3 regions of the Streptomyces sp. NBC_00122 genome follow, and region 3 is predicted to be linked to each of the others. Evidence: riboswitches for the same ligand, from Rfam matches in the RefSeq annotation. Region 3 holds a riboswitch; each other region holds the start of a gene.
The links. A riboswitch is a leader RNA that binds a small molecule or an ion and turns the genes downstream of it on or off. The one in region 3 is predicted to bind cobalamin.
Positions count from the first base shown of each region.

Region 1: it holds a riboswitch for cobalamin, as region 3 does, so the genes downstream of both, OG737_RS27745 (acyl-CoA thioesterase) here and OG737_RS20440 (ribonucleoside-diphosphate reductase subunit alpha) in region 3, are expected to answer to the same signal.
Region 2: it holds a riboswitch for cobalamin, as region 3 does, so the genes downstream of both, OG737_RS21490 (energy-coupling factor ABC transporter permease) here and OG737_RS20440 (ribonucleoside-diphosphate reductase subunit alpha) in region 3, are expected to answer to the same signal.

Region 1 is NZ_CP108191.1:6,055,146-6,065,507, forward strand. Features, by position in the region: gene tsaD (tRNA (adenosine(37)-N6)-threonylcarbamoyltransferase complex transferase subunit TsaD) at 1-514, shown strand, start outside; gene OG737_RS27705 (hypothetical protein) at 789-1,463, shown strand; gene OG737_RS27710 (MBL fold metallo-hydrolase) at 1,639-2,604, shown strand; partial or broken gene OG737_RS27715 (alpha/beta hydrolase) at 2,720-2,941, opposite strand; partial or broken gene OG737_RS27720 (amidase) at 2,947-3,702, opposite strand; gene OG737_RS27725 (hypothetical protein) at 3,689-3,898, opposite strand; gene OG737_RS27730 (MBL fold metallo-hydrolase) at 4,057-4,992, shown strand; gene OG737_RS27735 (TetR/AcrR family transcriptional regulator) at 5,116-5,688, opposite strand; gene OG737_RS27740 (MFS transporter) at 5,812-7,110, shown strand; gene OG737_RS27745 (acyl-CoA thioesterase) at 7,171-7,599, opposite strand; cobalamin riboswitch at 7,750-7,909, opposite strand; gene OG737_RS27750 (aminoglycoside phosphotransferase family protein) at 8,173-9,081, shown strand; gene OG737_RS27755 (hypothetical protein) at 9,146-9,337, opposite strand; gene OG737_RS27760 (TRAFAC clade GTPase domain-containing protein) at 9,431-10,362, opposite strand, start outside.
Region 2 is NZ_CP108191.1:4,493,458-4,503,819, reverse strand. Features, by position in the region: gene OG737_RS21510 (DUF2252 domain-containing protein) at 1-199, shown strand, start outside; gene OG737_RS21505 (hypothetical protein) at 214-1,020, opposite strand; gene OG737_RS21500 (hypothetical protein) at 1,010-1,147, shown strand; gene OG737_RS21495 (flavodoxin family protein) at 1,207-1,923, opposite strand; cobalamin riboswitch at 2,091-2,309, shown strand; gene OG737_RS21490 (energy-coupling factor ABC transporter permease) at 2,339-3,034, shown strand; gene OG737_RS21485 (energy-coupling factor ABC transporter substrate-binding protein) at 3,034-3,375, shown strand; gene cbiQ (cobalt ECF transporter T component CbiQ) at 3,379-4,128, shown strand; gene OG737_RS21475 (ATP-binding cassette domain-containing protein) at 4,125-4,976, shown strand; gene OG737_RS21470 (PadR family transcriptional regulator) at 4,986-5,543, shown strand; gene OG737_RS21465 (EF-hand domain-containing protein) at 5,617-5,829, opposite strand; gene OG737_RS21460 (tRNA-dependent cyclodipeptide synthase) at 6,084-6,860, shown strand; gene OG737_RS21455 (cytochrome P450) at 6,841-8,079, shown strand; gene OG737_RS21450 (hypothetical protein) at 8,153-9,331, opposite strand; gene OG737_RS21445 (polysaccharide deacetylase family protein) at 9,328-10,122, opposite strand.
Region 3 is NZ_CP108191.1:4,266,191-4,276,552, reverse strand. Features, by position in the region: gene OG737_RS20460 (GntR family transcriptional regulator) at 1-490, shown strand, start outside; gene OG737_RS20455 (carbon starvation CstA family protein) at 595-2,817, shown strand; gene OG737_RS20450 (YbdD/YjiX family protein) at 2,814-3,032, shown strand; gene OG737_RS20445 (GNAT family N-acetyltransferase) at 3,101-3,598, shown strand; cobalamin riboswitch at 3,643-3,774, shown strand; gene OG737_RS20440 (ribonucleoside-diphosphate reductase subunit alpha) at 3,916-6,315, shown strand; gene OG737_RS20435 (ribonucleotide-diphosphate reductase subunit beta) at 6,315-7,331, shown strand; gene OG737_RS20430 (hypothetical protein) at 7,410-7,634, opposite strand; gene OG737_RS20425 (helix-turn-helix domain-containing protein) at 7,717-8,685, shown strand; gene OG737_RS20420 (hypothetical protein) at 8,837-9,028, shown strand; gene def (peptide deformylase) at 9,117-9,770, opposite strand; gene OG737_RS20410 (hypothetical protein) at 9,827-10,362, opposite strand, start outside.

The DNA of each region.
Region 1 (10,362 bases), 1.8 Mb from region 3:
CGGTGGGCCGGCCATCGACCGGGCGGCGCGCGGTGGCAACGGCTGCGCGGTGGCGCTCCCGCGGCCCTTGACCCGGCCGGGCGACGCCCCGTACGCCTTCTCCTTCTCCGGGCTGAAGACCGCGGCCGCGCGCTGGGCCGAGCAGCACCGCATACGAGGCGAGGAGATCCCCCTCGCCGATGGCGCCGCCTCGCTCCAGGAGGCCGTCGCCGACGTGTTGACCCGCAAGGCGCTGGCCGCCTGCCGGGAGTACGAGGTGCGCACGCTCGTCGTGGTGGGCGGGGTCGCCGCCAACTCGCGGGTGCGGGCGCTGGCCGAGGAGCGGTGCGCGGCCGCCGGCGTCGAGCTGCGGGTACCGCCGCTGACGCTGTGCACCGACAACGGGGCGATGATCGCCGCCGTCGGCGACCTGCTGGTCCGGGCGGGCTCGGCTCCCGCACGGCTCGACATGTCGATCGACCCGTCCGCGCCGCTGGAGTACGCGGCCCTGCACCCCGCCGCCGCGCTGCCGTGAGATCGGCCCAGGTGAGCTGGATCTCGGTGTCTGCGTGCTCGATCAGCAGCCAGTACCACTCCGGGCGCCCCGCGCCCCGCGCGCCGTTCGCCGCTCGTGGAAGCCTCACGAAGGGCACGCCGCACGTTGTCTGATTAGCACCGTACCTTTCTTACGGGTCGGGAGAATCTCGGATTGCAACAGGCGGTGATCGAACGTGCTGCCGTTGGGCGCCTCAATGCGCCCCCGCCGTACATCGGTCACCGATCCCCCCAGCACCGTGAGAGGTACCACGATGACAACAAACCGCGTCAAGCGCTTCGCGGCCCGCGCGCTGACAATGACGGCGGCGGCCTGCGCAGTCGCGGCGGCAAGCACCCTTCCGGCGTCCGCTGCCGACCAGCCGACCCGGCCGCTGCTCATGGCGGACTGCGCCTCGGGCGAAGGCAAGTGCACGTTCAACTCGCCCCAGCTCGGCGAGGCGTACCTGGGTGACTTCCGTCAGGTGTCGAACTCGGTGTTCAACTGCAGCACGTCCGACGCCACTCAGGCGATGACGTGGGACGACACGGTGGGATCCACCGACTCGTTGGGCGTCTCCGTCACCGCCGGAGGCAAGATCGCGGGCATCGTGGACCTCAGCATAACGGCGAGTTACAGCCACAGTTGGTCGAGCACTCACTCGGAGAGCAGCTCGCTCAACATGACGGTGAAGCCCGGCGAGGTGGGCTGGATCTCACGCGCCCAGGTGATGCAGAAGGTCTCCGGCACCTGGCAGACCCACTACGACAGCCCCAAGTGGGGCCACTACTACTGGTTCTTCCAGGACACCATCACCAGCCCGGCCAAGAACGGCACTGACGGCAAGAGCAATGCGGTGGTGGTGAAGAGCCGGAAGATGACCGATGCGGAGAAGCGTTCCTGCTCCGACGAGTCCCGCACGGGCCGTGCCTTCGTCCAGGAACGCTGAGTAGCGACTCGCCTGTGACCCCGGCCCCCTGACCCCGCCCGTGCGGGGGCAGGGGGCCGGGGCAGCACGCGGCCGCCGGGCTGTGCCCGGCGGCCGGAAAACCGTGGGCCGCCGCGGGGCACTGCCCACTACGATCGGGTCCTCACCTGATCATGGCGGTACGACGGAGGCAGCGATGACACAGGCCCCTTCGCGGATACCCGCCCACCCCGAACGGCTTGAGCAGGGACACCCGTTCCGACAATGGAAGACGTGCCGCATACCCGGCACCGAGCTCACCCTCACCGGGTACTCGCGCGCCAACGACAAGACGTTCTTCCACATACCGGAACTGCGCTGCGCGCTCGACGCCGGACTGGCGGAAGGCCGTCAGACGGACACCGTCTTCCTCACCCACACCCACCACGACCATTCCAAGGACCTCGACTACCTCGCCGCCAGGCCCGCCGGTGTCGACATCCACCTGCCCGCCGCGGCGGTGCCGTACGTGGAGACCTTTCTGCGGGCCTCCGCCGAACTGAACCACGGCGCCGCCTACGATCCGGCCCTCGCCGCGAAATGCCGGCTGCACGGGGTGCGCGGCGGCGACGAGTTCACTTTCGGACGCCGTGGGCACCACGTGCGGGTAGTGGAGTGCGCGCACAAGGTGCCGTGCGTGGGATACGCGTTCTCCGAACGCCGCAAGGCACTGCTGCCCGAGTACGAGGAATTGCGGCAGTCCCTCGCCGAACAGGGCCGGGGCGCGGAGTTCGGCCGCATCCTGGCGCAGCGCCGCCAGGACGGCATCGAGGTCGAACGCGAGGTGCTGGGGCCGCTGTTCGCCTTCCTCGGCGACACCCATGTCAGCGTGTTCGCGGACAATCCGTGGCTCTTCGACTACCCGGTGCTCATCACCGAGTGCACCTATCTCGACGACGCCGAACTCGAGCGGGCCGACCGGGTCGGACACACCGTCTGGAGTCGGCTGAAGCCCGTCGTCGAGGCCCACCCGCACACCCTCTTCGTCCTCACCCACTTCAGCCTGCGCCACTCGGACCAGGACGTCCTCGCCTTCTTCGGCGACGAGCGGCCCGGCAACGTGCTGCTGTGGGTGCACCCGGACAGCCGGCTGCCCGAACAGCACCAGCAGCCGGGTCGGTGACCGGGCGCTGCGTCCGCGTCGACGGGGGTAGCGGTGTCGCGCGGGCGGGTCTCGGGCGGCTTCGGCTTCTCGCCCACGCCGCCCCCGGGAACGCGTGCGATCGAGTGTTCAGCGTTCAGCGTTCGAGTAGGGCCCGGAGCGCCTCGGCGATCTCGGCGGGAGCCTCCTCGGCCATGAAGTGGCCGCACGTGACGGTCCTGTGCTGCAGGTCGGCGGCCCAGGTGTGCCACAGGGCGGCCGCGTCGAAGCCGAGGGCAGCGCCCCAGTCCTGCTGGAGCACGGTGACGGGCATCTTCAGCTGATGGCCGGCCGCCCGGTCCACCCGGTCGTGCTCCATCAGGTGCCGGTCTGCTCGTACGCGTGTCCCGCGCGCAGCACGGCCGGGGCCGGGACGGACGCCGGGTCGCGCGGGTCGTGGCCGACCAGGGAGGCCAGGACCAGCGCGGCGTCCTCCACCGTGCGGGTGATGGGGCCGACGTGGTCGAGCGACCAGGACAGGGACGTCACGCCGTACCGGGGGACCAGTCCGTACGTCGGCTTCAGGCCGACGACCCCGTTCAGTGCGGCGGGTACCCGGATCGACCCCCCGGTGTCGGTCCCCAGCGCGAACGTGGCGGCTCCGGCGGCCACGGCGACCGCCGACCCGCCGCTGGAGCCACCGGCGACCCGCCCCCGGTCCCAGGCGTTGCCGGTCTGAGGTGTGGTCAGGCCGTAGGCGAATTCGTGCGTGTGGGTCTTGCCGACGAAAGCCGTGCCGGCCGCGGAGAGTTGCGCTGCGACCGTGGCGTCGGCCACCGCCCGGTGGCCGTCACGTACCCGGGAGCTCGCGGACGTGGCCATCCCGGCCACATCGATCAGGTCCTTCAACCCGGCGGGAATGCCGTGCAGAGGTCCTCTGATCCGGTCGGTGGCGGCCTCGTCCGCCGCACGTCGCGCTGCCTGCCGTGCGTGATCCGCCGTTACCGCGGCGTAGGCCCGCAGGCGCGGTTGGACCTGCTCGATGCGCTCCAGTACCGAGTCCACCAGCTCGACCGGAGACAGCCGCCGGGTCCGTATGGCCTCGGCGGCGTCGGCCACGGTCAGTTCAAACGGCTGCATCGTGCTGCTCCCCTCCCGCGCGGTACGCGGCGGCCGGCGGTGTGTCCCCGAAGTCCAGTTCCCGCAGGACGGAGACGACGGAATGGATGTGGTCGGCGGTGGCCGCCACTCCCGCGTGGCGCTCGTTCGCCAGCGGGAGTCCGGATCGCGCGGCCCAGCGAGCCGCCTCCGGCGGCGTGAGATCAGCGGCGGACATGTGTGGCCTTCCTGATCGGGCTGAGGGGCGGCGAGTGATCACCGCCACGCTAAAGCTAACAGGTTGCGTTAGCTGACGGCAGAGCCTACGTTACTTAAAGCGAACCAATCGCTTTTGAGTGTGGATCCGCCCTCCGTAGACGAAGGAAGACATCTCTCGTGCGCACAGCTCCGCCCGCCGAAACCGCCCCGCCCGCCGCCGCTCCGTCCTGGGCGATCGGTGACGTCACCGTCCACCGCATCGACGAGATCCCGCTGCCGCCGGAGACCGGCCCCTGGCTCCTGCCGGCCGCCACCGCCGACGTCGTCGCCGAACAGGGCTGGCTCCGGCCCGACTTCGCGGATCGCGACGGGATCCTGCGCATCGACAGCCACAGCTTCGCCCTGGTCGTGGACGGACTGCGCGTACTCGTCGACACCGGAGTCGGCAACGGGAAGACGCGCGCGAACCCGGCATGGCACGACCTCCGCACCGACTACCTCGCACGCCTCGCGGCGGCGGGGTTCGCTCCGGAGTCCGTCGACCTGGTGGTGCTGACCCATCTGCACACCGATCACGTCGGCTGGAACACGCGGGAAGCCGAAGGTGCTTGGGTGCCGACGTTCCCCAACGCCCGCTACCTCACGGCGAAGGCGGAGTACGACTTCTGGGCCGCGTACGACATGGAGGAGGCGCGGCGCGCCATGTTCCGCGACTCCGTGCATCCGGTCGAGGAGGCGGGTCTGCTCGACCTGGTCGACGTGCCGTCCGAGGGCATCGACATCGCCGCCGGTCTGCGCCTGGTGCCGGCCCCGGGGCACACTCCTGGCCACGTCGCCGTCCAGGTGAGCAGTGCCGGTGCCACGGCGGTGATCACCGGGGACTGCATCCATCACCCCGTACAGCTGGCGCATCCGGGAATCGGCAGCTGTGTCGACATCGACCCCGAGCAGGCCGAGGCGACCCGCCGTTCGCTGCTCGCCTCGCTCGCCGACACCGACGGCCTGCTCCTCGGCACTCACTTCCCTCCGCCGACCGCCGGCCGTGTCGTCACCATGGGCGACGCCTACCGGCTCGAGCCCGTGCCCGGCCGGGGCGCGGTGGCCGGAGCCTGACCGCCGGCGCATCGGGCCGCGGCGGCCGACGCGGGACCGCGGGGTGGAGTCGACCGCCTCGGTGGCATCCTGCGGCGGAGCGAACCGGCTGGAGGCGGCCTCTCGTGAACCCGCCGCGCCCGGTCAGCGGGACGTGTCGCCGCCGTTCAGGACGTCCTGCACGAGCCGGCGCGCGTAGGCGGCGGTGAGGTCGCCGGGACGGAAGAGGATGCGGTACATCATGGGCGCCACGACCCGGTCGAGGACCGACTCGACGTCGGGGGCGTCCTCGCCGCGCTCCGCGGCCCGGGTGAGCATGATGTCGATCTGCTCGGCCGCGTACGCGGAGCACCGCGCCGCGTTGTCACCGCCGGGGTCCCCGAGCAGGGCGTCGCGAATGTAGGCCCGGCCGATGGGAGAGGCCATCTCCTCGATGAACTGCTCGGCCCAGTTCCGCAGGTCGGTCGGCAGGTCTCCGTGGTCCCGCGGCGGAGCGTCCGGCCGCAGGTGCTCCACGGCGACGTCCGACAGCAGCTCCTGCAGGTCGCCCCAGCGCCGGTAGATCGTCGACGGAGTGACGCCCGCGCGGGCCGCGACGAGCGGAACGGTCAGCTCGGGGCGGCCCACTTCCTCCTGGAGTTCGCGCACGGCGGTATGGACCGCTTCCTGGACACGGGCGCTGCGGCCGCCCGGGCGAACCATGGGTTTGCGACTCATGTGAGCAGCTTAAAGCAAAGTCCTTGCTTCATGGGGCAACTTAAAGCGAACCGATTGCTTTAGCTCCCGAGGGTGAAGTAGCGTGCTTAAAGCAAATCATCCGCTTTAAGTCGGGAGTTGTTGATGGTGAAGCGCCTGCCCTTCGTGCTGGACGCATCCATCCTGATCACCCTGCTGGCCGCCTCCAGCGCGCCCACTCCCCTCTACCCCGTGTATCAGGACCGGTGGGAGCTGTCCGCGCTGTCCGTGACGGTGGTCTTCAGCGCGTACACCCTCGCCCTGCTGGCGGCCCTGCTCACCACCGGGGCCCTGTCCGACCACGTAGGGCGGCGTCCCGTGCTCATGTGCGCGCTCACGCTGGAAGCGGCCTCGATGGCAGCGTTCGCGAGCGCCGACGGCATGGGAGCCCTCATCGCCGCGCGCGTGCTGCAAGGACTCGCCACCGGCGCGGCCACCAGCGCGGCGGGGGCCGCCCTGGTCGATCTCGACGAGCCGGGGCACCCCGGCCGGTCCGCCCTCACCAACAGCATCGCGCCGGCGGCAGGGATGGCCGTCGGCGTCCTGACATCCACCGTGCTCATCCGCTACGTACCCGGGCCGACCGTGACCGTGTACCTCGCGTTGATGCTCGTATTCCTCGGGCAGGCAGCCGCCGTCTCCCTTTCCCCCGAGACCGCCCGTCCCCACACCGGGGCGTGGCGCTCCTTGCGTCCGCGCCTCGCCGTCTCCCCGGCCGCCCGCGGGCCCCTTGTGATCAGCGGCGGGGGAGTCATCGCCGTATGGGCGCTCGGAGGCTTCTACTCCTCCCTCGGCCCGGCCTTCGTCCGCCTCGTGGCCCCCGACGCTCCGCAGGCGGCCGGAGGCATGGTCTTCTTCACCCTGAGCCTGTCGGCGGCGCTCACGGTCCGGGCCACCCGCGGCCTACGCCCCGTGACCGCCACGCTCCTGGGCTGCTCGGCGGTTCCCGTTGCCGTGGCCCTGTCCCTGGCCGCCATCCACCTGGTGAGCCTGCCTGCCGTCTTCGCCGCGGCCCTCCTGGCCGGTGTCGCCTTCGGCGCGGTGTCACAGGGCTCGCTGCGCATGGTCCTCGCCCCGGTCCCGCAGCCCGACCGGAGCACGACGCTGGCCGCGTACTACGTGCTCTCCTACGTGGCGATGAGCCTGCCGGCCGTGGCCGCAGGCCTCCTGACGGAGGTGTACGGCCTGCGGACAGCGGCCCATCTGTACGCCGTCCTCGTCGCCCTGCTCGCCACGGCCGCGCTGCTCACCCTCGTTGCCGCCGCGCTCCCTCATCCCGGACCCGGGTTCCCCCGGAGCGTGGTCGCCGCCCCGGAGGTCCCCGCGGGACCACCGGCCGATGTCACGGTCGGACGAGGCCGTGTGGCCTGGGCACGGAGTGACCGCGGTAGTACACGAGGGTGAGAGGCCCGGAGCCACCGGACGAGCGGGTCGTGGGTCGGGGGTCCCCGCCCCGCCCCCCCGCTACTCCTCCAGCAGGCCCGGGACCTGCCGCGGCCGTCCGTCGGCGTCGATGGCGACGAAGGTCAGGACGGCGGTGGCGACCTCGGTGGCGGGAGTGGTGGTGATGTTCCAGCGTTCCGCGGTGACCCGGACGGAGACGGTCATGGAGGTCCGGCCAGCTCGTTCGAGCGTGGCGTGGACGGTCAGCAGGTCCCCGGCACGGGCTGGGGAGTGGAAGGTCATGCGGTCCACGGAGACCGTGACGGCGGGGCCGTCGGCATGGCGGCCCGCCGACGCCGCGGCCGCGTCGTCGATGAGCTTCATGACGACGCCGCCATGAATGGTCCCGTAGAGGTTGGTGTCGTGCTCGCTCATGATGTGGGCGAGGGTCACACGGGAGTCGGCCGGCGCCTTGTGGGCCCTGGCGCCTGCGGTGATGTCCGCGGTCACGGAGCTCTCCTTCGCGAGTCGTGCGGGGGCGGTCCCGGTGGACCGGCCGCAGGCGCGAAGGAGCGGCGGGCACGCATGCGCCCGCTGCCGCCGGCCCGCCCTCGAGGCCACCGAGATCTCCGTACGCGTCTTTCGCGCACGGGCAGCGGCAGGTCTTCGGACTCGCGGGCGGGCCGGCGTACGCATGGCGCGTACGGAGGCACCTACTGGCCGTTGCTTCCCAGGTCCGTCCCGGACCCAGTGCGTATGACGGCGGTCGTTCCCGCTCACCGCTGCGGGGCAGTCCCGGATTCCCACCGGGTTCCCTCTTGCGACGCATCCCGCCTGGCTGACGGGGCGAACCAGCTGCCGGGCCAGCCTAAGGGCTGTCCCGCGGGCGCGGGTGCCGCTCGTGCGTGACCCCCGCCTCACCCGGCCGGCTCCGGCTGCTCGGCGGCCGACCGTTGCCGCGGTACGGATTCGGCCTGCCGTAGGACCGTAGGACGGCCCGGCCGACCGCCAGGGCCGGGACCAGGACCAGGGGTGATGGAAAGTCACTGGCTTCCCGTGCCCTCCAGCGGCGAGACTTCCGGCGTGACGCTTCACGAGAATGAGATCCCCGTCGACGAAACGCTGGTCCGGTCACTGCTGAAGGCGCAGCGCCCGGAGTGGGCCGCCCTGCCGTTGTCGCCCGCAGGCGCAGGCACGGACAACACCATGTACCGGCTGGGCGATGACCTGCTCGTGCGACTTCCGCGAACCGCCGACAACGGACAGTCCGTGCGGAAGGAGCAGGAATGGCTGCCCCGCCTGGCGCCCCTCCTCCCGTGTCCGGTTCCCGAGCCCGTCCACGCCGGGACACCCACCGACGCCTTCCCGGTCGTCTGGTCGGTCTATCGCTGGATCGACGGTGACGAAGCCGGCCCGGACACCGTCCGGGACTGGGCCGCCTTCGGAGCCGACCTGGCGGCGGTCGTGAGGGAGCTCCACGCCATCGACCTCATGGGAGCGACCCGCGCAGATGGCCTCAGCTGGTACCGCGGAGGCAGCCTGGGGCCGTGCGACCAGTGGATCAGTGGATGTCTCGACGATTGCCGGACCACCGTGGGTTCTGAGCTCGACGTCGACACTCTGGAACAGCTGTGGCGAGCCGCGCTCGCACTGCCCGAGCCCTCCGGACCTCACGTGTGGCTCCACGGAGACCTCAAGCCGACCAACCTCCTGGTCCGGGACGGCAAGCTCCACTCGGTCATCGACTTCGGAGGACTCTCGGTCGGATTTCCCGACGCTGAGCACTCCACGGTCTGGGACCTGCCGCCACAAGCCCGACAGGCCTACTGGGACACCTTGAACCTCGACGATTCGACCTGGACCCGCGCCCGCGCCTGGGCGGTCGCGGTGGGCGTCAGCGGGATCTCCTACTACTGGGACACCTTCCCCGCCTTCGTCGCCGAATGCCGAGCACGCCTCCAGGCGATCCTCGCCGACGCCGCCACGCGTTGAGCGGCCTCCCCGACCCAGGAGGAAGCGCCGTACGGCGCAGGTTCAGTGACAGTGGGTGGGACGTTCAGAGCCCGTGCTGGTCGAGAACGGCCATCAGCTTCCGCTTGGTGTCGTTTCCGTCGACGGTGGCGGTGATCGCTTCGTCCCCGATCTCCAGCCGGGAGACGGCGGAGAGATAGCCGAGCCCCCGCTCGAAGGAACGCGCCCCCGCCAGTCGGCGCAGGTCCTTCTCGGTGAAACGCAAGGCATGTGTCACGGCATCCATTCAATCGAAGGGGAGGCCACCGGCACCACGTTTCGGTTCCCACGCCTTGGGCGGTCCGGGCCACGGCGGGGGCAGCCGTGCGGTTCAGCTCCGCAGGCACCACTCGACGAACCCCGCGACGCTTCCGTCCACCCCGGCCTCCTCGTTCGCCACCGCGGCCGTGCGGAAGAAGTGGACCTCCCGGAAGTTGAGTTCCATGGCCTGTACGAGGCTGTGCAGGCCGAGCGCCTCACGGAGCCAGGTCCGGGCGCCGGTACTGTCTTCGAGGCCGGCCGGTACCAGGCCGTGCTCGGCGAGCAGGTCCGTCTTGCTGATGGCGACCGCGAGGCGCGAGCGCTGCAGTGGGGCGCCCATCGCGGCCACGGCCTGGACCGAGCGGGCGAAGACCTCCTCCGGATCGACCGTGGAGCCGAGGGTGCGGTCCAGCAGCGGGCCGGGCGGCGGCTCCATGGTGGTCCAGAACGCCTTCACCGCCATCGGGTCCAGCACGAAGACGAAGGTGCGCGCGGCCCGTGCGTAGCGCAGCGCGTCGGTGTCCTCGCGGTCGACGAACCGCTCGCCGGCCGTGTCGAAGAGGTGGATCAGCCGCTGGGACCGGCCGCCGCCGAGGACGAAGGAGTGTGCGCGGGGCAGGGTCTTCTGGGTGGCGCGGGTGTGCCCCCGCATCCGCAGTACTTCGCGCAGCACCTGGTAGTTGGTGTCCGACTCCTCGTCGGCGAGGGTGATCGCCGGACCGCCGTTCGCCGCGGCGTGCTCCAGGGACAGCAGCATGGCCGCCATCAGCTGGGTCTTGCCCGCCGCCTGTCCGCCGATCAGCGGTATCACCACCTCGGGCATGTGGCCGGCGTCCGTGTTCATCGGCTTCCCGCAGTGCGGGTGGACGCAGTACGCCTGGAGCCGCGAGTTCCGGCCCATCAGCATCAGCAGCGTCGGCATGCGCTGTCCGCACTCGCAGCGGCGCCGGAAGATCCCGTACGTCCCCGGGCGGATGTCGGCGTGCCGACGCCGGCAGGTGG
Region 2 (10,362 bases), 230 kb from region 3:
GTGCGGGATCGCCCTGGCCCGCGCCCACGCCCGTACCGGCGACCGCATCGCCATCGCCGGCTACCTCGGCAACGGCGACGCCTTCGACCGGGCCGTCGCCGACTTCGCACTCGCCTACGCCGACCAGACCGTCTCCGACCACGCCGCGCTCACCGCTGCCGTCTCCGCCGGCCACATCATCGCCACCCCCGACGTCTGAACGGGAACACCCGCTCAGGGCCGTTTCGGCTTCCGGGCCGGCCGGAAACGAGTGATCTTCCCCCGGGTGGTGTGCCACCGCTCTCTCATCTGGCCGACCACGTTGTCCCATTCGCGGCGGACCTCGTCATCGGGCGGCCGCTCGCCCTGGCGGATCCGGCCGAGTTCGTCGTGCACCTCCCGGCCGAGCGCCGCCGACCCCACCACGACCAGCACGACGGCGAAGAACGACGAGAGCATCGCGAAGACCACGCCCACCGCGCCGTAGCGGTCGGCGTAGGAGTTGAACAGGCGCGGCAGATAGAGCTCCGCGGCCACGAAATAGACCGCCGTCGCGACGGACGCGATGACTCCGAACGGCAGGAGATCACGCCAGGCGATCCTTTTCGCCGAGAGGATCCAGCCGCCCCAGATAAGGAAGATCCCGGTCAGCGACGCCTCGGCCAGGCTCACCGCCAGCGTGAGGTGTCCGCGGCCGGTGACGGCGACGAGCCAGCCGCTCGCCGGCACGTAGAGCACGAAGACGAGGGCCCACTTCGCGTCGTTCACCGTGTTGCGCACGCTCAATGGCCGCAGCTCCCACGTCTGCTCGAACAACCGCTGCACCGCCCGCGCGAAGCTCAGCGTGGAGATCAGCAGGAACAGGGCCCCGAGGACGCCGAGGCTCGTGTCGGCCGCCGAGGAGAAGAGCTTCCGCACCGCGTCGGCTCCGGCCCCCGTGAGGCCGTACCGTTCGATGATCCGGTCGGCGACGTCCTTGTCACCGATGCCGGCCAGAACGGCGCCGCAGAGGATCGCGAGGGAGACCATCGTGGTCAGCATGCTGGAAGCCAGCGCCATCGAGCGGTCGAACCCCGCGATTCTCTGGAATCGGTTCACCACGCGGAGCGCGAATGCCGGACGCAGCCAGAACGTCAGCGTTCTCAAGAATCGCTCGCGGTCGATCTGAGCCGCCCTCCCCTCCGTGGATCGCGGAGGTCCGTGCCCGGGTGCCTGCCGGAGCGTCCCTCACCTGTGCTCGGGGTTCTCGAAGTCGAAGCGGCACCCCGCGTCCCACTCCGACCGCTGATTGCCGTGGGCGGGGATGCCGCCGGCGTCCTTCAGCATCCTCGCCATGTGGAGCATGTTCCAGGTCATGAAGGTGGTGTTGCGGTTGGTGAAGTCGTTCTCCGGGCCGCCCGAACCCGGGTCGAGGTACGAGGGACCGGGGCCGGCCTCCCCCACCCAGCCCGCGTCCGCCTGCGGCGGGATCACGTACCCCAGGTGCTGCAGGCTGTACAGCACGTTCATCGCGCAGTGCTTCGCACCGTCCTCGTTGCCCGTGATCAGACATCCGCCCACGCGGCCGTAGTAGGCGTACTGGCCGGCCTCGTTCAGGATCGACGAACAGGCGTAGAGACGTTCGATCACCTGCTTCATGACCGAGGAGTTGTCACCCAGCCACACCGGCCCGGCCAGCGTCAGCATGTCGGCGCCCATCACCTTGCTGTAGACGACCGGCCACTCGTCCGTCTCCCAGCCGTGGTCGGTCATGTCCGGCCACACACCCGTGGCGATGTCGAGGTCCACCGCCCGCACGACCTCGACCTGCACGCCCTGGCGTTCCATGATGCCGCGGCTGAGGTCGATCAGGCCCTCGGTGTGGCTGCGCTCCGGCGACCGCTTGAGCGTGCAGTTGATCACCAGGGCCCGCAGGTCCCCGTACCTCTCTCCCGCCTCCGCCATCGTCCTGTCTCCTTCACGCGGCAGGAGCGAGCCGGGCTCGCGTACCGCCCTGGTGGGGGAACGTGTACCGCACTGCGCCCTCCACTTCACCAGGCCGCTCCCCCGTGCGCCCGACGGGCTGGGCCACCTGCCGTACTCCGGGCACCGCCTGGTGGTGTTCGGAGCGGTTTGTCACCTCTCCGCGCGGCCGACTAGGGTCAATGGGCCTTGGTGTTCGGGAAACCGGTGCGAAACCGGTGCGGCCCTCGCCACTGTGATCGGGAAGTCCGGCTCCATTCCTACGGAAGCCACTGGGCCCGCGCGGGAGACCGCACGGCCCCGGGAAGGCGGAGTCCGGGCATCAGTACCCGTGAGCCAGGAGACCGGCCGGGGCGCGCTGTCCATCCACGAGGTGCTGGAGAGGTCTTCCCCACTCATGCATATAGCCGAGGGGTTTCTGCCCCCGTTGCACGCGGTCGCCTGGGGCGCCGCGTCCGCTCCCTTTGTCGTACACGGAGTACGCGCCCTCACCCGCGAGGTGAAGGCCAATCCGGAGAGCACGCTGCTGCTCGGAGCATCCGGAGCATTCACGTTCGTCCTGTCCGCCCTGAAGATCCCTTCCGTGACGGGCAGTTGCTCCCACCCCACTGGTACCGGGCTCGGGGCCATCCTCTTCCGGCCGCCGATCATGGCGGTGCTCGGCACGATCACCCTGCTCTTCCAGGCGCTGCTGCTGGCGCACGGCGGGCTCACCACCCTCGGCGCCAACGTGTTCTCGATGGCGATCGCCGGACCCTGGGCGGGCTACGGCGTCTACCGGCTGCTGCGGAAGTCCGGCCTGCCGCTGATGGTGACCGTGTTCTTCGGCGCCTTCTTCGCCGACCTGGTCACCTACTGCGTGACCTCCGTCCAGCTGGCGCTGGCCTTCCCCGACCCGGGCACCGGATTCCTGGGCGCGCTGGAGAAGTTCGCCGGCATCTTCGCGCTCACCCAGATCCCGCTCGCGGTCAGCGAGGGGCTGCTGACGGTGCTCGTGATGCGGCTGCTGATGCAGTCCAGCAAGTCGGACCTGGTCCGGCTCGGCGTCGCCAAGCTCACCGGATCCGGGACGAAGCAGGAGGCGTCGGCCTGATGACCAGGAACGCGAAGATCAACACCCTGCTGCTGCTCCTGGTGGCGGCGCTGGCCGTGCTCCCGCTCGTGCTCGGCCTGGGCGAGGGCAAGGAGGAGCCGTTCAGCGGCGCCGACGCGCAGGCGGAGGCGGCCATCACCGAGCTGGAGCCGGACTACGAGCCCTGGTTCTCGCCGCTGTACGAACCCCCGTCCGCGGACATCGAGTCGGCGCTGTTCGCCCTCCAGGCGGCGCTGGGGGCGGGCGTGCTCGCGTACTACTTCGGCGTCCGCAAGGGCCGCCGCCAGGGAGCGGAGGCGGCGGCCGCCGCGGCCGCGTCCACGTCCGCCACGGAGTCGTAGCCGGTGCTGCCGATCGACGCGGCGGCGCACAGCAGCCGCTGGCGCCACCGCCACCCGCTGGAGAAGGCCCTGCTGGGGATCGGACTGACCGTCACCGCGGTGTGCCTGCCCCCGTGGCCAGGCGGTCCGCTGGTCGCCGCGGCCACCCTCGCCGTGCTCCTCGGCCCCGCCGGGGTGGCCGGGCGGCAGCTGTGGCGGGCCTTCCGGATCCCGCTCGGCTTCTGCTTCACGGGGGCGCTGCCGCTGCTGTTCGCCGTCGGCGGGCCCGGCGGGATCGTCTCGCTGGCCCCGGACGGCCCCCGGCACGCCGCGGAGCTGCTGCTGCGCACCTCGGCGGCCTCGCTCGGTGTGCTGCTGTTCGCGTTCACCACCCCGGTCTCGGACGTGCTGCCGCGGCTGGTCCGGGCGGGGGTGCCGGCTCCCGTGGTGGACGTGGCCCTGGTCATGTACCGGATCGGGTTCCTGCTGCTCGACTCCCTCGCCCGGATCCGGCAGGCCCAGGCGGCCCGGCTCGGCACCACCGGCCGGGCGGCGGCATGGCGTTCGGTGGGCGGTCTCGCCGCGACCTCGTTCGTACGGGCCTTCGACCGCGCGGCGCGGCTCCAGTCGGGCCTGGCCGGGCGCGGCTACGACGGCGCGCTGCGCGTGCTCGTCCCCGAGGCGACGCTGTCCTGGCGGTTCCTGGCCGCCTGCGCCGCACTGCTGACCGGTCTGACCGCCGTGACGCTCGTACTGAAGGAGTTGTACCTGTGAGGCCGTTGGTGGAACTGGTGGGCGCGGGCTACGCGTACGAGGACGGGCCCGCCGTGCTGCGCGGAGTCGACTTCGAGATCGCCGAGGGCCGGGCGCTGGTCCTGCTGGGCCGCAACGGCAGCGGCAAGACCACGCTGATGCGGCTGCTGAGCGGCGGCCTGCGGCCGGGGCCGGGCGAGCTGCGCCTGGAGGGGGCGACGGTCTCGTACGACCGCGCCGGCCTGACCCGGCTGCGGACGGCGGTCCAGCTGGTCGTGCAGGACCCGGACGACCAGCTGTTCGCGGCGTCGGTGGAACAGGACGTCTCCTTCGGCCCGATGAACCTGGGCCTGCCGGTGGCGGAGGTCCGCGAGCGGGTCGACTCCGCGCTCGCCGCACTGGACATCACGGCGCTGCGGGACCGGCCGACCCACCTCCTCTCGTACGGGCAGCGCAAGCGCGCGGCGATCGCGGGCGCGGTGGCGATGGCTCCGCGGGTGCTGATCCTGGACGAGCCGACCGCCGGGCTCGACCCGGACGGCCAGGAGCGGCTGCTGGACGTCCTGGCGGGGCTGCGCGCCTCGGGAACCACGGTGGTGATGGCCACCCACGACGTGGACCTGGCCGTACGGTGGGCCGACGACGCCGCGGTCCTGACCCCGTCGGGCATCCGGGTGGGCGCGGCCCAGGCGCTGCTCTCGGATCCTGCCCTGCTCGCCGAGGCGGGCCTGCGCCAGGCCTGGTCCCCGGCGGTGACGGCCTTCCTGCGCGCCCACGGCCTGCTGCCCGCAGGCGTCCCGGGCCCCCGTACCCCTGGCGCGCTGTCCGCCTTGCCGTCCGCAGACCGGCCGGAGCGGCCGCAAACCTAGGATGGCGTCATGTCGCTGCCGCACGCCATCCTCACCGCCCTGCTCGAGAAGCCCTCGTCCGGGCTGGAGCTGACCCGGCGGTTCGACAAGTCGATCGGGTTCTTCTGGTCGGCGACGCACCAGCAGATCTACCGCGAGCTCGGCAGGCTGGAGGAGTCCGGGCTGATCCGGGAGCTGCCGAGCGAGGTTCCCGTGCGGGGGCAGAAGAAGGAGTACGAGGTCCTGCCCGCGGGCGGCGCGGAGCTCGCGCGGTGGGTCGGCGAGAGCCAGGACCCGAAGCCGATGCGCGATCCCCTGCTGCTGCGCATCCGCGCGGCGGGGGTGGTCGGGCCGCAGGGGCTCGGCCTGGAGCTGCGGCGCCACCTGGAGCTGCACCAGCGGCAGCTGGCCCAGTACCAGGCCATCGAGGAGAAGGACTTCCCGCCGGAGCGGGACGCCGTGGAGGACCGGCTGCGCCGGCTCGTCCTGCACGGCGGGATCGCCCTGGAGACGTTCTGGCTGCACTGGCTCCAGGAGGCCCTCACCGAGGTCGAGGACATGACGCCCCCGGGCGGCGGCAGGGCATGACCGCGCCCCCGCCCGGCAAGCGGGGCGGGGGCGGCGCGGAGGCCTGCTGCGCGGGGACCCGCTTCGCGGAGGCCTACTTGTTCAGGGCGGCCCAGAACTCGTCGAAGCTCAGCAGGCCGTCGCCGTTGGTGTCCTTGGCGGCAAGCACGGCGTCCGCGACCGCGCCGGTGACGTACGCGTCGCCCATCGCCTTCATGGCCGCGCTGTACTCGTCGGCCGTGACGAAGCCGTCACCGTTCACGTCGAACTTGTTGAACGTCGCCCGTGCGCTCTCGATGTCCGCCACTGGGTCCACCCTTTCTCGGTGCTTGTTGACCGGCTCAGGGTAGCGGCCCGCGGAGCCGGCCTCCGCTCCGGGTCCCGTTCGGGCGGCAGATACATATTCAATTACCCGCCCGTAAACCGGAAGCGATAATTCCGGCCAATAAACGCCACGCGGACTTGTCACGCTCCGGGACCACGGCATAACGTACCGACATTGCCGCCACACCAGGAGCACAGGGCTCCCAGGGACAAGCGGCAACAAGGGCGATCACACAGGTGACGATCACAGCCGACGCATCATTCGAAGTTCTGCCCTTCACACGTACCTGCCGCCATATCTGGGAAGACGGCGACCATGTGCTCATCGGGGTGAGTCCCGGAAACAGCTACTTCAGCTCCGAGCGCATCACCCGCCTTGCCGAGTGGGCCACGACCCGCTTCGCGCAGGTCGACTTCGTCTACGCAGACCTCCACGTGGACCGGATGTTCGCCGCCTTCGGCTACACCCAGGAGCACGCGGAGAAGCGCGCCACGAAGGAGATAAAGGCAGTCCGGCGGCGAATCCTGAAGGGCGTGGAGGAATCGGGGCCGCCCCAGGGAGAAATCCGCGTGAGGGCGCTTTCGGAGTTCCGGGACAACCCCGTCTACCAGCTACTGCACCGACGTGTGCTGCATTTCCTGGAGACCGACGACGAATTCCGCAAGGGCTGCGAGAAGATGGCCTTGCACTTTGTCGGCTCCAAGTTGCCGGAAGGTGAATCCATCACGGACGGGCAGTTGCAGGTCTGTTTCGATTACATGGCGGCCGAGCTGCCGTTCTTCGTGGACACCCCGAGCATTCTCGACGTGCCGTCCTCGGTGGCGGCGTACCACGTCAAGATGCCGCTGACGGACCTCCTCTTCGCGCGCGGCGGGGGCCTGCGCGCCACCCGCAACCAGGCGTACGCCGTCGTCCGGCCCGAGGCGGCGCGGACCGCCGGCGAACACACGCCCGCGGGCGACACGAACCACGCACCAACCGAAAGGAACGTCAATGAGCGTCGAGCAGCTTGAGGGCCCGGAGACCCAGGAGCAGCCGCTCCTCGACTTCCCGCTCTCGCGGCGCGGTGACGTGCTCCCGGAGGAGTGCACGTGGCTCCGCGAGAAGGCCCCGGTGGCGAAGGTGCGCACCCTCACCGGGGACCCGGCCTGGCTGGTGAGCAGCTACGCCCTCGCCAAGCAGGTGCTGGAGGACGAGCGGTTCAGCCTCAAGGACACGGCGAACGCCGGAGTCCCGCGCCAGTACGCGCTGACGATCCCGCCCGAGGTCGTCAACAACATGGGCAACATCAACAGCGCGGGCCTGCGCAACGCCGTCATGAAGGCGCTCAACCCGCGCCAGAAGGGGCTCCAGGACTGGCTGCGCGCCAAGGCGGGCGAGCTGATCGACCAGCTGGTCGCCGAGGGCGGTCCGGCCGATCTCCGGGCGGGGTTCGCCGACCCCTTCTCGGCGGCACTGCACTGCGCCGTCCTCGGGGTCCCCTTCGAGGACTGGCGGCGGCTGATGTCGGGGCTGGACGTCGCGTTCATGACCGCGCGCGAGCCGTTCGCCGACTCGGCCCTCAACTGGTACAAGGACGTGGGCTACTTCGCCGAGCAGCTGAACGTCCAGCTGGCGCTGCCTGCCGAGGAGCGTACGGGGCTCCTCGGCAGGTTCGCCGCGCTGAAGGAGGCGGACCCGGAGTCGGCGCACCTGACCGACGACATGTTCGCGACGGTCGCCGTCTCGCTCTTCGGCGCGGGCGCGGTCTCCACTTCCGCGTTCCTGGTCCTCGCGGTCCTGGCGCTGCTCCAGAAGCCGGAGCTCATCGGGTACCTGCGCGAGCACCCGGAGCGCATGGGCAAGGCCGTCGACGAGCTGCTGCGCTGGAACCTGTCCGTGGGGGACGGCCTGCCGCGCATCGCTCTGGCGGACGTCCAGGTCGGCGACGTGCTGGTGAAGGAGGGTGAGCTCGTCCTCGTCCTGCTGGAGGGGGCCAACTTCGACCCGGCGGCCTTCGAGAACCCGGACGAGCTGGACCTGGGGCGCGAGAGCTCCAACGCCAACCTCGCCTTCGGCGCCGGCCGGCACTTCTGCCCGGCCTCCGCGCTGGGCCGGGCTCACGCCGAGATCGCGCTGGAGGTGCTGGTCGAGCGGCTGTCCGGGCTGCGGCTCGCGGTGCCCGCGGAGAACCTCGTCTGGCGTACGGGCTTCATCAAGCGGCTGCCGGAGCGGCTCCCGGTGGCCTGGTAGTCCGCACACGGCCGTGTACCGCGGTGTCCCGGGAGCTGTGCGAGCTCCCGGGGCACCGCCTTGCCCGCGCGGCCTACCGGAAGATGCCGGTGTGTCCGAGCGAGTAGCGGCCGGGCTGCGGGTACACGGCGAGCCCGTGCGGTCCGCCGCCCACCGGGATCCGGGCGAGCTCCTTGCCGGTGGTGGTGTCGATCGCGTAGACCTCGGAGTTGTAGCGGCCCGACAGCCAGAGCACCTTGCCGTCGGCGGAGACGCCGCCCATGTCGGGACTGCCGCCGTCGGGCAGCTCCCACTTCTTGGTGAGCTTGTTCTGCGGGAAGTCGAAGACGGAGACGGTGCCTTCGCCCCGGTTGGAGACGTACATCTCCTTGGAGTCACGGCTCACGTAGAGCCCGTGGCAGCCCTTTCCGGTGGGCAGCAGCTTCGGGACCTCGAACTTGTCGCCGCTGAGCACCCACATGCCGTCCGCCATCATGTCCGCGACGTAGAAGGTCTTTCCGTCCGGCGAGACCTTGACGTCCTGCGGCATCGCCCCTTCGAAGGGCAGTTTCTGCTGCCCGATGACCTCCATCTTCTCGGTGTCGACCTTGAGGAGTTCGCCGGAGAACTCGCAACTCACGATGAAGTAGCGGCCGTCGGCGGAGAAGTCCGCGTGGTTGACGCCGAAGCAGCTCACCGGGACGGTCTTCACCCGGTCCATCGTGTGCGGATCGCGGAAGACGAGCTCCTTGTCCATCGAAGCCATGACGACGGCGTACTTGCCGTTCGGCGTGAAGTACAGGTTGTACGGGTCGTGCACCTCGACGGGCTCTCCGGCCTCGCCGGTGGCGGGGTTGATCGGGGTGAGCGTGTGGCCGCGGTTGTTGTTGACCCACAGGGTCTTCATGTCCCAGGAGGGCACCACGTGCTGGGGCTGGACCCCGACCGGGATGGTGTCGATGACCTTGTACGTCTCCGGGTCGATGACGGACACCGTGTTGGAGGTGGTGTTCGGCACGTAGACGCGGGACGGGAAGTCCTTGACCACCGGCGAGAGCTTGTTCGGCCGGTCCGCCGCGTACACGTCGTCCGGATCGAGCAGCGGGGGCATGCCGGGAAGGCCCGGCGGGACGGCCTTGACGGGTTTGGCCGGGCCCTTGGTGCCGAGCGCCTCGGCGGGTCCCTTGTCGGCAGATCCGCAGCCGGCCAGGGCGGCGAGGACCAGACCGGCCAGCAGCACGGAGGCCTTCCGGGGAAGGCGGGTGGTCTTCATGGCGTCAGCAGCTCCGTGGTGGTCACCGCGCGCAGCTTGCGGCGCGCGAGTTCTTCGAGGAGGGGCGGCATCGCGTCGACCGTGTCCGCGTAGCCGAAGTGCAGGCTCACCACCGATCCGGCGAGGATCGTCCCGGTGACGGTGCGGATGACGGCCGCGGCGCCGGGCGAGGTGAAGTCGAGGGAGTCCACGTCGTACGAGAGGACGTGGGGGTAGCCGGCCCGCTGGGCCAGCTTCTGGACGAGCGGGGTGGCGTACTGGGTCTGGGAGGGCCGGAACCAGGTGCCGATGGAGCCGGTCAGCCGCTTGAGCCGGGTGGCGCAGCCGGTGATCTCGGCGTACGCCTCCGCCTCGGGCATGGTGTTGATCGCGAGGTGGCGCTGGGTGTGGTTGCCGAGCTCGTGGCCGCCGTCGAGGATCCGGCGGGCCATGTCCGGGTGGGCGTCGAGCCAGCTGCCGATGGCCAGTACGGTGACCCGCGCGCCCGCTCTCTCCGCCTCGGCCAGCACCGCCCGGGCGATGGCGGGTTCCCCGTTGCCGTGGAAGGTGAGGGCGACCGCGGGCCGGTCGCGCGGACCGTGGCCGATCTCGACGGGCTGCCCGGCGAACCGGCGCGGGACGGCCGGGGCCGCCCGGGCGGGGCGGACCGGGCCCGGCGGCGGGGTGGTGGGCGCGGTGGCGGAGGCGGGGCGGCCCGATCCGCAGGCGGCGGTGAGGCCCGCCGTGGCGGCACCGGTCACCCCGAGACCGGCCGCGCGCAGGACCGCCCTGCGGCCTGGATGTGAGAGCACTCGCCCATTTAAGAGGCGGAAAGCCCGGAAGGTAATGATTGACCCAATTCGGTACGTCCGCCGAAGTGGGCCAAACGGGCGACCCGTCCGCTACGTGATCAACGATTCACACAGAGCAGTCGATACTTATTCATAGATTGCGAGGTGAGTGGCCCACCTCACCTAGGATTTAACTAGAAACTCTCACTATTTGCACACTTATGTCCGAGTAGGGACTTTTGGCGTTCGGGCCCACGTCTG
Region 3 (10,362 bases):
CCTCCAACTGACCTCGTACACGGAGGACATGCGCGCCCAGGGACTGGAACCGACCTCCCAGCTCCTCGACATCGGCTACGTGACCGCCGACGACACCCTCGCCGGACTGCTCAAGATCAACACCGGCGGACGAGTCCTGCGCATCGAGCGCCTGCGGCTGGCCAGCGGTGAGCCGATGGCCATCGAGACCACCCACCTGTCGGCCAAGCGGTTCCCCGCCCTGCGCCGCTCGCTCGCCAAGTACACCTCCCTCTACACCGCTCTCGCCGAGGTGTACGACGTCCACCTCGCGGAGGCCGAGGAGACGATCGAGACCTCGCTGGCCACCCCGCGCGAGGCGGGCCTGCTCGGCACCGACGTCGGACTGCCGATGCTGATGCTCTCCCGTCACTCCCTGGACGCGGACGGCGAGCCGGTCGAATGGGTGCGGTCGGTGTACCGGGGCGACCGCTACAAGTTCGTGGCCAGGCTCAAGCGACCCGCCGTCTAGCACTCGGTCCCACATACCGGAATACGGACGGGGTCTTACGTTCTCCGGGCAATCCCCCGTAGATTCCCTGCGCTTGGGCAGTGATCGACGAGGGGACGAGAGCCATGGCGGAACCGCAAGCTACTGGTACAGAACGGGCCGCGGCGAGTCCGGGCGGCGCTCCGGGCTCGCCTTCACCGAAGTCCATCGCCGTGTGGGTACTCGTCGGCCTCATCGGCGCCCTCGGCTGGGCCGTGCTCGCGCTCTCGCGCGGCGAGGAGATCTCGGCCGCCTGGCTGCTCGCCGCCGCCCTGGGCTCGTACGCGATCGGCTACCGCTTCTACTCCCGGTTCATCGCGCACCGCGTGCTGAAGGTGGACAAGACGCGGGCCACCCCCGCCGAACGCCTCGACAACGGTGTCGACTTCCACCCCACCGACCGGCGGGTGCTCTTCGGCCACCACTTCGCGGCCGTCGCCGGCGCCGGCCCGCTCGTCGGCCCCGTGCTCGCCGCCCAGATGGGCTATCTGCCGGGCACCATCTGGATCGTCGCGGGCGTCATCTTCGCGGGCGCCGTCCAGGACATGGTCACGCTGTTCTTCTCCACCCGGCGCGACGGGCGCTCGCTCGGCCAGATGGCCCGGGACGAGATCGGCCCCGTGGGCGGTGCCGCCGCCCTCGTCGCCGTGTTCGCCATCATGATCATCCTGCTGGCGGTGCTCGCACTCGTCATCGTCAACGCGCTGGCGCACTCCCCGTGGGGCGTCTTCTCCATCGGCATGACCATCCCCATCGCCCTCTTCATGGGCTTCTACCTGCGCGTGCTGCGCCCGGGCCGGGTCACCGAGATCTCCGTCATCGGCGTCGCGCTGCTGCTGCTCGCCATCGTCGCGGGCGGCTGGGTCGCCGAGTCCTCCTTCGCCTCCACCTTCACGCTGGAGAAGGAGACGCTGGTCATCTGGATGGTGGTGTACGGCTTCGTCGCGTCGGTGCTGCCGGTGTGGATGCTCCTCGCGCCCCGCGACTACCTGTCCACCTTCATGAAGATCGGCACGATCGCGCTGCTCGCCGTGGGCGTGGTGATCGCGATGCCGACCCTGAAGATGCCCGCGGTCACCGACTTCGCGGCCCGCGGCGACGGCCCCGTCTTCGCCGGCTCGATGTTCCCCTTCGTCTTCATCACCATCGCGTGCGGGGCCCTGTCCGGCTTCCACTCGCTGGTCGCCTCGGGCACCACGCCGAAGATGATCCAGAAGGAGACCCAGGTCCGGGTCATCGGCTACGGCGCGATGCTCACCGAGTCGTTCGTCGCGGTCATGGCGATCATCGCGGCCTGCATCATCGAGCCCGGTCTGTTCTTCGCCGTGAACTCCCCCGCCGGAGTCATCGGCACCACGGTCGAGACCGCCTCGACGGCGGTGACCAACTTCGGCTTCGCCATCTCCCCGGACGCACTCGCCCAGGCCGCGAAGGACGTGGAGGAGGCCACCCTGCTCTCCCGTACGGGCGGCGCGCCGACCTTCGCACTCGGAATGTCGGAGATCTTCTCGGCCGTCCTCGGCGGCGCCGGGATGAAGGCCTTCTGGTACCACTTCGCCATCATGTTCGAGGCGCTGTTCATCCTGACCACGCTCGACGCGGGCACCCGCGTCGGCCGGTTCATGCTCCAGGACACCCTCGGCAACGTGCACAAGCCCTTCAAGGACGTCAGCTGGAAGCCGGGCGTCTGGCTGGCGAGCGCCATCGTCGTCCTCGGCTGGGGCTACTTCCTCTGGGTCGGCATCAAGGACCCGCTGGGCGGCATCAACCAGCTCTTCCCGCTGTTCGGGATCGCGAACCAGCTGCTCGCGGCGGTCGCCCTGGCCGTCTGCACCACCCTGCTGGTCAAGTCCGGCCGGCTGAAGTGGGCCTGGGTGACGGGTGTTCCGCTGGCGTGGGACGTGGCGGTCACGCTCACCGCGAGCTACCAGAAGATCTTCTCCGACGACGTGAAGGTCGGCTTCTTCGCGCAGCGCGACAAGTACCAGGCCGGGATCGACGCGGGCAAGGTCCTGCCGCCCGCCAAGAACATGGACGACATGCACACCGTGGTCACCAACGCCACGGTGGACGGCGCCCTGTCGGCCCTGTTCGCGATCCTCATCATCATCGTGCTGGCGGACGCGGCCCGGACCTGCTTCAAGGCCGTCAGCAGCCCGGAGTCCGTGAAGCTCGCCGAGGTCCCGTGGACCGAGTCGAAGATCATCGCTCCGGCCGGGCTGATCCCGACCGCCGAGGAGAGGGCGGAGCTGGCCCTGGCCGGCCTGGACTCGGGCGGCGGCCGGGCCAAGGAGCCCCTGTCCTCATGAGCGGCTCCACGAGCGGCCGTACGAGCCTGCGCGGCGTGCTGGCGCGGGCCCGGTTCTACGTACGGGAGTTCTCGGGGGAGGCGGCGTACGACCGGTACGTGGCCCACGCCCGCTCCCACGACCCGGACGCGCGGGTCCTGACCCGCCGGCAGTTCGAGCGGGCCCGCACGGACGCGCGCGAGGCGGACCCCCGCGAGGGCTTCCGCTGCTGCTGAGGGGCAGCCGAAGGGCCCCGCCGTAAAAGGGTGGGTCTCTTCGCCATGCCTCCGGCAGACTCGATTGCATGGACATCACGATCAGGCCGGTGCGGCCCGCCGACCACGCGGAACTGGGCGAGATCACCGCCCGGGCCTACCTCGCCGACGGACACCTGGACTTCGGCGAGGACGACGAGTACCTGCACGTGCTGCGCGACGTGGCCGGCCGGGCCGCCGAGGCCGAGGTCCTCGTCGCCGAACGGGACGGACGGGTCCTGGGCGGAGTGACCTTCGCCCCGCCCGGCAGCCCGCTCGCCGACATCGCCGGCCCGGACGAGGCCGAGTTCCGGATGCTCGCCGTGGCCCACGACGCTCGCGGCCAGGGTGCCGGCGAGGCCCTGGTGCGGGCGTGCGTCGAACGGGCCCGGGCCATCGAGGGCGTGACGGCGCTGGTGCTCTCCACCCAGCACTCCATGGCCGGCGCCCACCGGATCTACGCGCGACTGGGCTTCGTACGCACTCCCGAGCGGGACTGGTCACCCATCGACGACCTGAAGTTGCACACTTATCGGTTGAAGCTGTAGCCACGCCGACACAACATGTAGGGGCTGCCGCATCCGGCCGCCCCCACATGTATGCTCATGCCTGCTGTCGCCGCAGGGGAATCCGGTGCGAATCCGGAACTGTCCCGCAACGGTATGAAGTGCACCGATCGGTGCATAGCCAAGTCCGAGGACCTGCCGACAGCGCGCCCGGCTCGACCGAACCGGGTGCCGATACGTCCGGGCCTCGCGGTTGGGCCGGTGGACGCCATGCGGTCTACGCGTTCCGCCACGCCCGCATGCGCCCGCTCGCGCCCCGCCCCGCCGATGTCCGGGCCGAGCGAGGGAGAGCTCCCGCCGTGACCATCGCGCCTTCCGCACCGCGCGCCGAGTCCACTTCTGGCGACAACACCGAGGGCCCGGGGGCCACGCTGCTGCGTACCCTCACCGAACTGACGGCGGACCTCCCCGACACCGACCCCGGCCGGGTCGCCGCCGCCGCGCTGCGCGGCCGCAGCTCCGCCGCCGACGACGCCGAACTGCGCGCCCTGGCCACCGAGGCCGCCGCGGGGCTCATCTCCGAGGACCCGGCCTACTCCCGCCTCGCCGCACGGCTGCTGACGCTCGCCGTCCGTGACGAGGCCGCCGGCCAGGGAGCCACCTCCTTCTCCGAGTCGGTCGCGGTCGGGCACCGCGAGGGGCTCATCGCCGACCGCACGGCCGATTTCGTACGCATCCACGCGAGCCGCCTGGACGCGCTGGTGGAGCACGCCCTCATCGAGGGCGCCGACGACCGCTTCGGCTTCTTCGGCCTGCGCACCCTGCACAGCCGCTACCTGCTGCGCCACCCGATCACCCGCCAGGTCGTGGAGACCCCGCAGTTCTTCATGCTGCGCGTGGCCTGCGGCCTCGCGGAGGACGAGAGCATGCGCGCCGTCGAGGAAGTGGCCTCGCTGTACCGGCTGATGAGCCGCCTCGACTACCTGCCCTCCTCCCCCACGCTCTTCAACTCCGGCACCCGGCACCCGCAGATGTCCTCCTGCTACCTGCTGGACTCCCCGCTGGACGAGCTCGACTCGATCTACGACCGCTACCACCAGGTCGCCCGCCTCTCCAAGCACGCCGGCGGCATCGGTCTGTCGTACTCCCGCATCCGCGCCCGCGGTTCGCTGATCCGCGGCACCAACGGCCACTCCAACGGCATCGTGCCGTTCCTGAAGACCCTCGACGCCTCCGTCGCCGCCGTGAACCAGGGCGGCCGGCGCAAGGGCGCCGCCGCCGTCTACCTGGAGACCTGGCACGCGGACATCGAGGAGTTCCTGGAGCTCCGCGACAACACCGGTGAGGACCAGCGCCGTACGCACAACCTGAACCTCGCCCACTGGGTGCCGGACGAGTTCATGCGCCGCGTGAACGCCGACGCCGACTGGTCGCTGTTCTCCCCGGCCGACGTACCCGAGCTGGTGGACCTGTGGGGCGACGAGTTCGACGCCGCCTACCGCAAGGCCGAGGAGTCGGGCCTGGCCCGCAAGACCATGCCCGCCCGCGACCTGTACGGCCGGATGATGCGCACCCTCGCGCAGACCGGCCAGGGCTGGATGACCTTCAAGGACGCCTCCAACCGCACGGCGAACCAGACCGCCGAGCCGGGCTCGGTCGTCCACTCCTCGAACCTGTGCACCGAGATCATCGAGGTCACCAACGACGGCGAGACGGCCGTCTGCAACCTCGGCTCGGTCAACATGGGCGCGTTCGTCATCGACACGGCGAACGGTCCCGACATCGACTGGGAGCGGCTGGACGAGACCGTCCGCACCGCCGTGACCTTCCTCGACCGCGTGGTGGACATCAACTTCTACCCGACCGAGCAGGCCGGCCGCTCCAACGCCCGCTGGCGCCCGGTCGGTCTGGGTGCGATGGGCCTCCAGGACGTCTTCTTCAAGCTGCGGATGCCCTTCGACTCCCCCGAGGCGAAGGCCCTGTCCACCAAGCTCTCCGAGCGGATCATGCTGGCCGCGTACGAGGCCTCCTGCGACCTCGCCGAGCGCAGCGGCCCGCTGCCCGCCTGGGACAAGACCCGCACCGCCCGCGGCGTCCTGCACCCGGACCACTACGACGTCGAGCTGAACTGGCCGGAGCGCTGGGACGCGCTGCGCGCCCGTGTCGCCGAGAGCGGCATGCGCAACTCGCTGCTCCTGGCCATCGCCCCGACGGCGACGATCGCCTCGATCGCGGGTGTGTACGAGTGCATCGAGCCGCAGGTCTCCAACCTCTTCAAGCGCGAGACGCTGAGCGGCGAGTTCCTCCAGGTCAACGCGTACCTGGTGGACGAGCTGAAGCAGCTCGGCGTGTGGGACGCCCAGACCCGCGAGGCGCTGCGCGAGTCCAGCGGCTCGGTGCAGGGCTTCGGCTGGATCCCGGCCGAGGTGCGCGAGCTGTACCGCACGGCGTGGGAGATCCCGCAGCGCGGTCTGATCGACATGGCGGCGGCCCGTACGCCGTTCCTCGACCAGTCGCAGTCGCTGAACCTGTTCCTGGAGACGCCCACCATCGGCAAGCTCAGCTCGATGTACGCGTACGCCTGGAAGCAGGGGCTGAAGACCACGTACTACCTGCGCTCCCGCCCGGCGACGAAGATCGCCCGCGCCGCGTCCGGCTCCGCCGTCCCGGCCGCCGCCACCCCGCTCCCGCAGGCCGTCGACGCCGATGCCCTGGCCTGCTCCCTTGAGAACCCCGAGTCCTGCGAGGCCTGCCAGTAATGAGCTCCACCGACAACAAGAACCTCCTGGACCCGGGCTTCGAGCTCACGCTCCGCCCCATGCGCTACCCGGACTTCTACGAGCGCTACCGGGACGCGATCAAGAACACCTGGACCGTCGAGGAGGTCGACCTCCACTCGGACGTCGCCGACCTGGCGAAGCTGACGCCCTCCGAGCAGCACATGATCGGCCGGCTGGTCGCGTTCTTCGCGACGGGCGACTCGATCGTCTCCAACAACCTGGTGCTGACGCTCTACAAGCACATCAACTCCCCGGAGGCGCGCCTGTACCTGTCGCGCCAGCTGTTCGAGGAGGCCGTGCACGTCCAGTTCTACCTGACGCTGCTCGACACCTACCTGCCCGACCCGGACGACCGCTCGGCCGCCTTCGACGCGGTCGAGGAGATCCCGTCGATCCGTGAGAAGGCGCAGTTCTGCTTCAAGTGGATGGACTCGGTCGAGAAGATCGACCGGCTGGAGACGGCTTCCGACCGGCGCCGCTTCCTGCTGAACCTGATCTGCTTCGCCGCGTGCATCGAGGGCCTGTTCTTCTACGGCGCCTTCGCGTACGTCTACTGGTTCCGCTCGCGCGGTCTGCTGCACGGCCTGGCCACCGGCACCAACTGGGTGTTCCGCGACGAGACCATGCACATGAACTTCGCGTTCGAGGTCGTGGACACGGTCCGCAAGGAGGAGCCGGAGCTCTTCGACGACGCGCTCCAGCAGCAGGTCACCGACATGCTGAAGGAGGCCGTGGAGGCGGAGCTGCAGTTCGGCCGCGACCTGTGCGGCGACGGCCTGCCGGGCATGAACACCGAGTCGATGCGCGAGTACCTGGAGTGCGTCGCGGACCAGCGACTGGTCCGCCTCGGCTTCCCGCCGGTGTACGGCTCGCAGAACCCGTTCTCCTTCATGGAGCTGCAGGGCGTCCAGGAGCTGACGAACTTCTTCGAGCGCCGTCCGTCGGCCTACCAGGTCGCGGTCGAGGGCACGGTCGACCTGGACGAGGACTTCTAGCCCGTCCGCGCATGTGCGCACGGAGCCGGAACGCGAAGGACGACCGCGTTCCGGCTCCTCGCGTTCGGGGGCCGGGGCTCAGTGGGCCATGCGTCCCCGACGCCAGGTGACGAACCGGATGCCGCGCCGGCGCGGGGTGGGCGGCAGACCGCCCGCTCGCTGGCGGGGCAGCCACACCAGCCGGGTCGCGGCGGCCCGCAGCTGCCGGTCGATCCGCCGGTCGCCGCGCGCCCCGTACAGGCTGGGCCCGAGCAGGACGGCGGCGATGACCAGAACGGCGAGGTAGTTCACGAAAGTGCTCATACCTCCACTGTCCGCCTGTTCGGCCATGATCGACGAGTGGCAGGACTGTCATCAAAGAACGAATTACTGCCACACTGGGGCCATGCTGACCAATGTGGCCGTGGCTCTCGTCGACGGTGTCGCCCCGTTCGAGCTGGGGATCTTCTGCGAGGTCTTCGGAATCGACCGCAGCGACATGGGACTGCCGGTCTACGACTTCGCCGTATGTGCGGCGCAGGAGCGGCGCTCCCCGACCGGCGACGGGCATTTCGAGATCGTCGTCCCGTACGGCCTGGAGCGACTGGAGAGCGCGGACCTGATCTGCGTGCCGGCCGACCGCCGGGCCGCGACCCGCGAGTACCCCGAGCCGCTGCTGGCGGCCCTGCGCCGGGCCGTGGACCGGGGGGCACGGGTGCTGAGCGTGTGCAACGGGGCCTTCATGCTGGGCGCGGCCGGCCTGCTCGACGGCCGCCGCTGCACCACCCACTGGATGCACGCCCCGACCCTGACGCGCCGCTACCCGCGAGCCCTGGTCGACCCCGACGTGCTGTACGTGGACGAGGGCCAGGTGATCACCTCGGCGGGCACCGCCTCGGGCATCGACGCCTGCCTGCACGTGGTACGGCAGGAGCAGGGCGCCGAGGTGGCCAACACCATCGCGCGGCGGATGGTCGTACCGCCGCACCGGGACGGCGGGCAGGCGCAGTTCATCCGGCGCCCGCTCCCCCGCACGGCCTGCGACACGTTGGGCGAGGTGATCGGGTGGATGGCCCGCCACCTGGACGGCGAGATCACCGTCGAGCAGCTCGCGGAGCGCGCGCACATGTCGCCGCGCACCTTCGCCCGCCGCTTCCTCCAGGAGACCGGCACCACCCCGTACCAGTGGGTGCTCCGCCAGCGGGTCCTGCTGGCCCAGGAGTTGCTGGAGTCCACCGACGAGACCGTCGACGCGATCGCGGGCCGGTGCGGCTTCGGCAACGCGGCCGCCCTGCGCCACCACTTCCTGCGGACGCTCGGCACCACGCCGAACGCCTTCAGGCGCACCTTCCGGGGGCCGCAGGCCGCGGCCTGACCGGTACGCTCTGGCCGAGAAACAGGGAACCTTTGGCCCAAACCAAGTCCCTGCGTAGTCAAGCGGTATCGTACCGTGATGAGGCCTGACCTGGCCGCACCCGTACAGCGTCCGGCCTCGCGCCGCTCACCACTGCCCAGGGGGGCCTGCTATGACCCGTACCGCCCGTATCCTCGCCGCCGCCGCGTTCGCCGTTCTGCTCGTCGGCGGCGCGGCCGCGACCGCTTCCGCGGACAGCGGCTGGGGTTTCGCACCAGTCGACAGCGGCTGGGGCGCGGCTCCGGCCGACGCCGCGTCGAACCCCGTTCCCGGCGACAGCGGCTGGGGTTCTGCCCCGCGCTAGTCCAGAGCCGTGCGCACCTGCGGCAGGACCCCGATCCGGTTCCGGATCGGGGTCCTGCCGCAGGTGCGCGTGCGTACGCCGCGGGAGATCAGTCGTTCGGGACGGTCTCGTAACGCGGGGTGCCCTCTTCCATCTGCCGCAGGGCGTCCTTGCGGTCCCGCTTCGAGAGCCGGTCGATGTACAGGTACCCGTACAGGTGGTCGGTCTCGTGCTGCAGGCAGCGCGCGAAGTAGCCGGTGCCGCGCACCTTGATCGGGTTGCCCTGCGCGTCGTGGCCCTCGACCTCGGCGTAGTCCGGGCGGGCCAGCGAGGCGTACGCCGTCGGGACCGACAGGCAGCCCTCGTTGGAGTCGTCCAGCACCCGCGCGCCGGCCGGCAGCTCCACGAGCTTCGGGTTGACCACGACACCGGTGTGCCGCACGCCGTCGTCGTCCGGGCAGTCGTACACGAAGACCTTGGCGTCCACGCCGATCTGGTTCGCGGCCAGGCCCACACCCTCTGCGGCCTTCTGGCTGGCGAACATGTCGTCGATCAGCTGCGCCAGCTCGTCGCCGAACTCGGTGACGTCCTTGCACTCGCGGTGCAGGACCGGGTTGCCGACCACCGTGATCGGGCGGGCGGTGCCGCGCTCGCGGTGGGCGAGCTCGCGCTCCGCACAGTCCTCGGTGTCCACGACGTACCCGTCGTTCACCTCGGTACCGGCCGCCTCGGCCTCGACAACCTCGTTCTCCTGCTGCGCCATATCCGCCGTACGCCTTCCGTAAGTCACCGATGTGCCCGTACAGCCTACGGCCCGGCTCAGCAGACTTCTTCGAGATCCCGCCACTCCCGGCTGTCCGGGCTGTCGGCGACCCAGCCGTCGAGCAGTCCGCGCACCAGGCCGGCCGGAGCCGCGATGCCGCACTCCCGCTCGGGCACCCACAGAGATCCGGAACCGGCCGTGCGGTGACCCAGCGGTCCGGGGTGCCCCGGCTCGCTGTGGTCGTGCGGGTCCAGGTGCTCCCCGTCCCCCTCGTCGCTCGGCATCTCGCTCTCCGAACAGGTCCGGCACAGCAGCCGCACCGACGAGGACCAGTCCTCGGCGGCGAAGCCCGCGTCCGCGGCCAGCTGCTCCAGCGCGTCGCGGTCCGTCTCGCCGGCCGCCTCCAGCAGCACCACCCAGGTCGGCACCGGCGACGGCGCCCACAGCTCGATCTCGTCGAAGACCGGGTAGGAGGGTCCGGCCGCGGTGACCCGCTCGCCGTGCGGGACCCCGTCGTGGAGCACCACCTCGCCCCAGCGGCGCCCCGAGGAGGGCAGCGGGATCGACAGGACCTCGATGCGGGCCGGGTCCA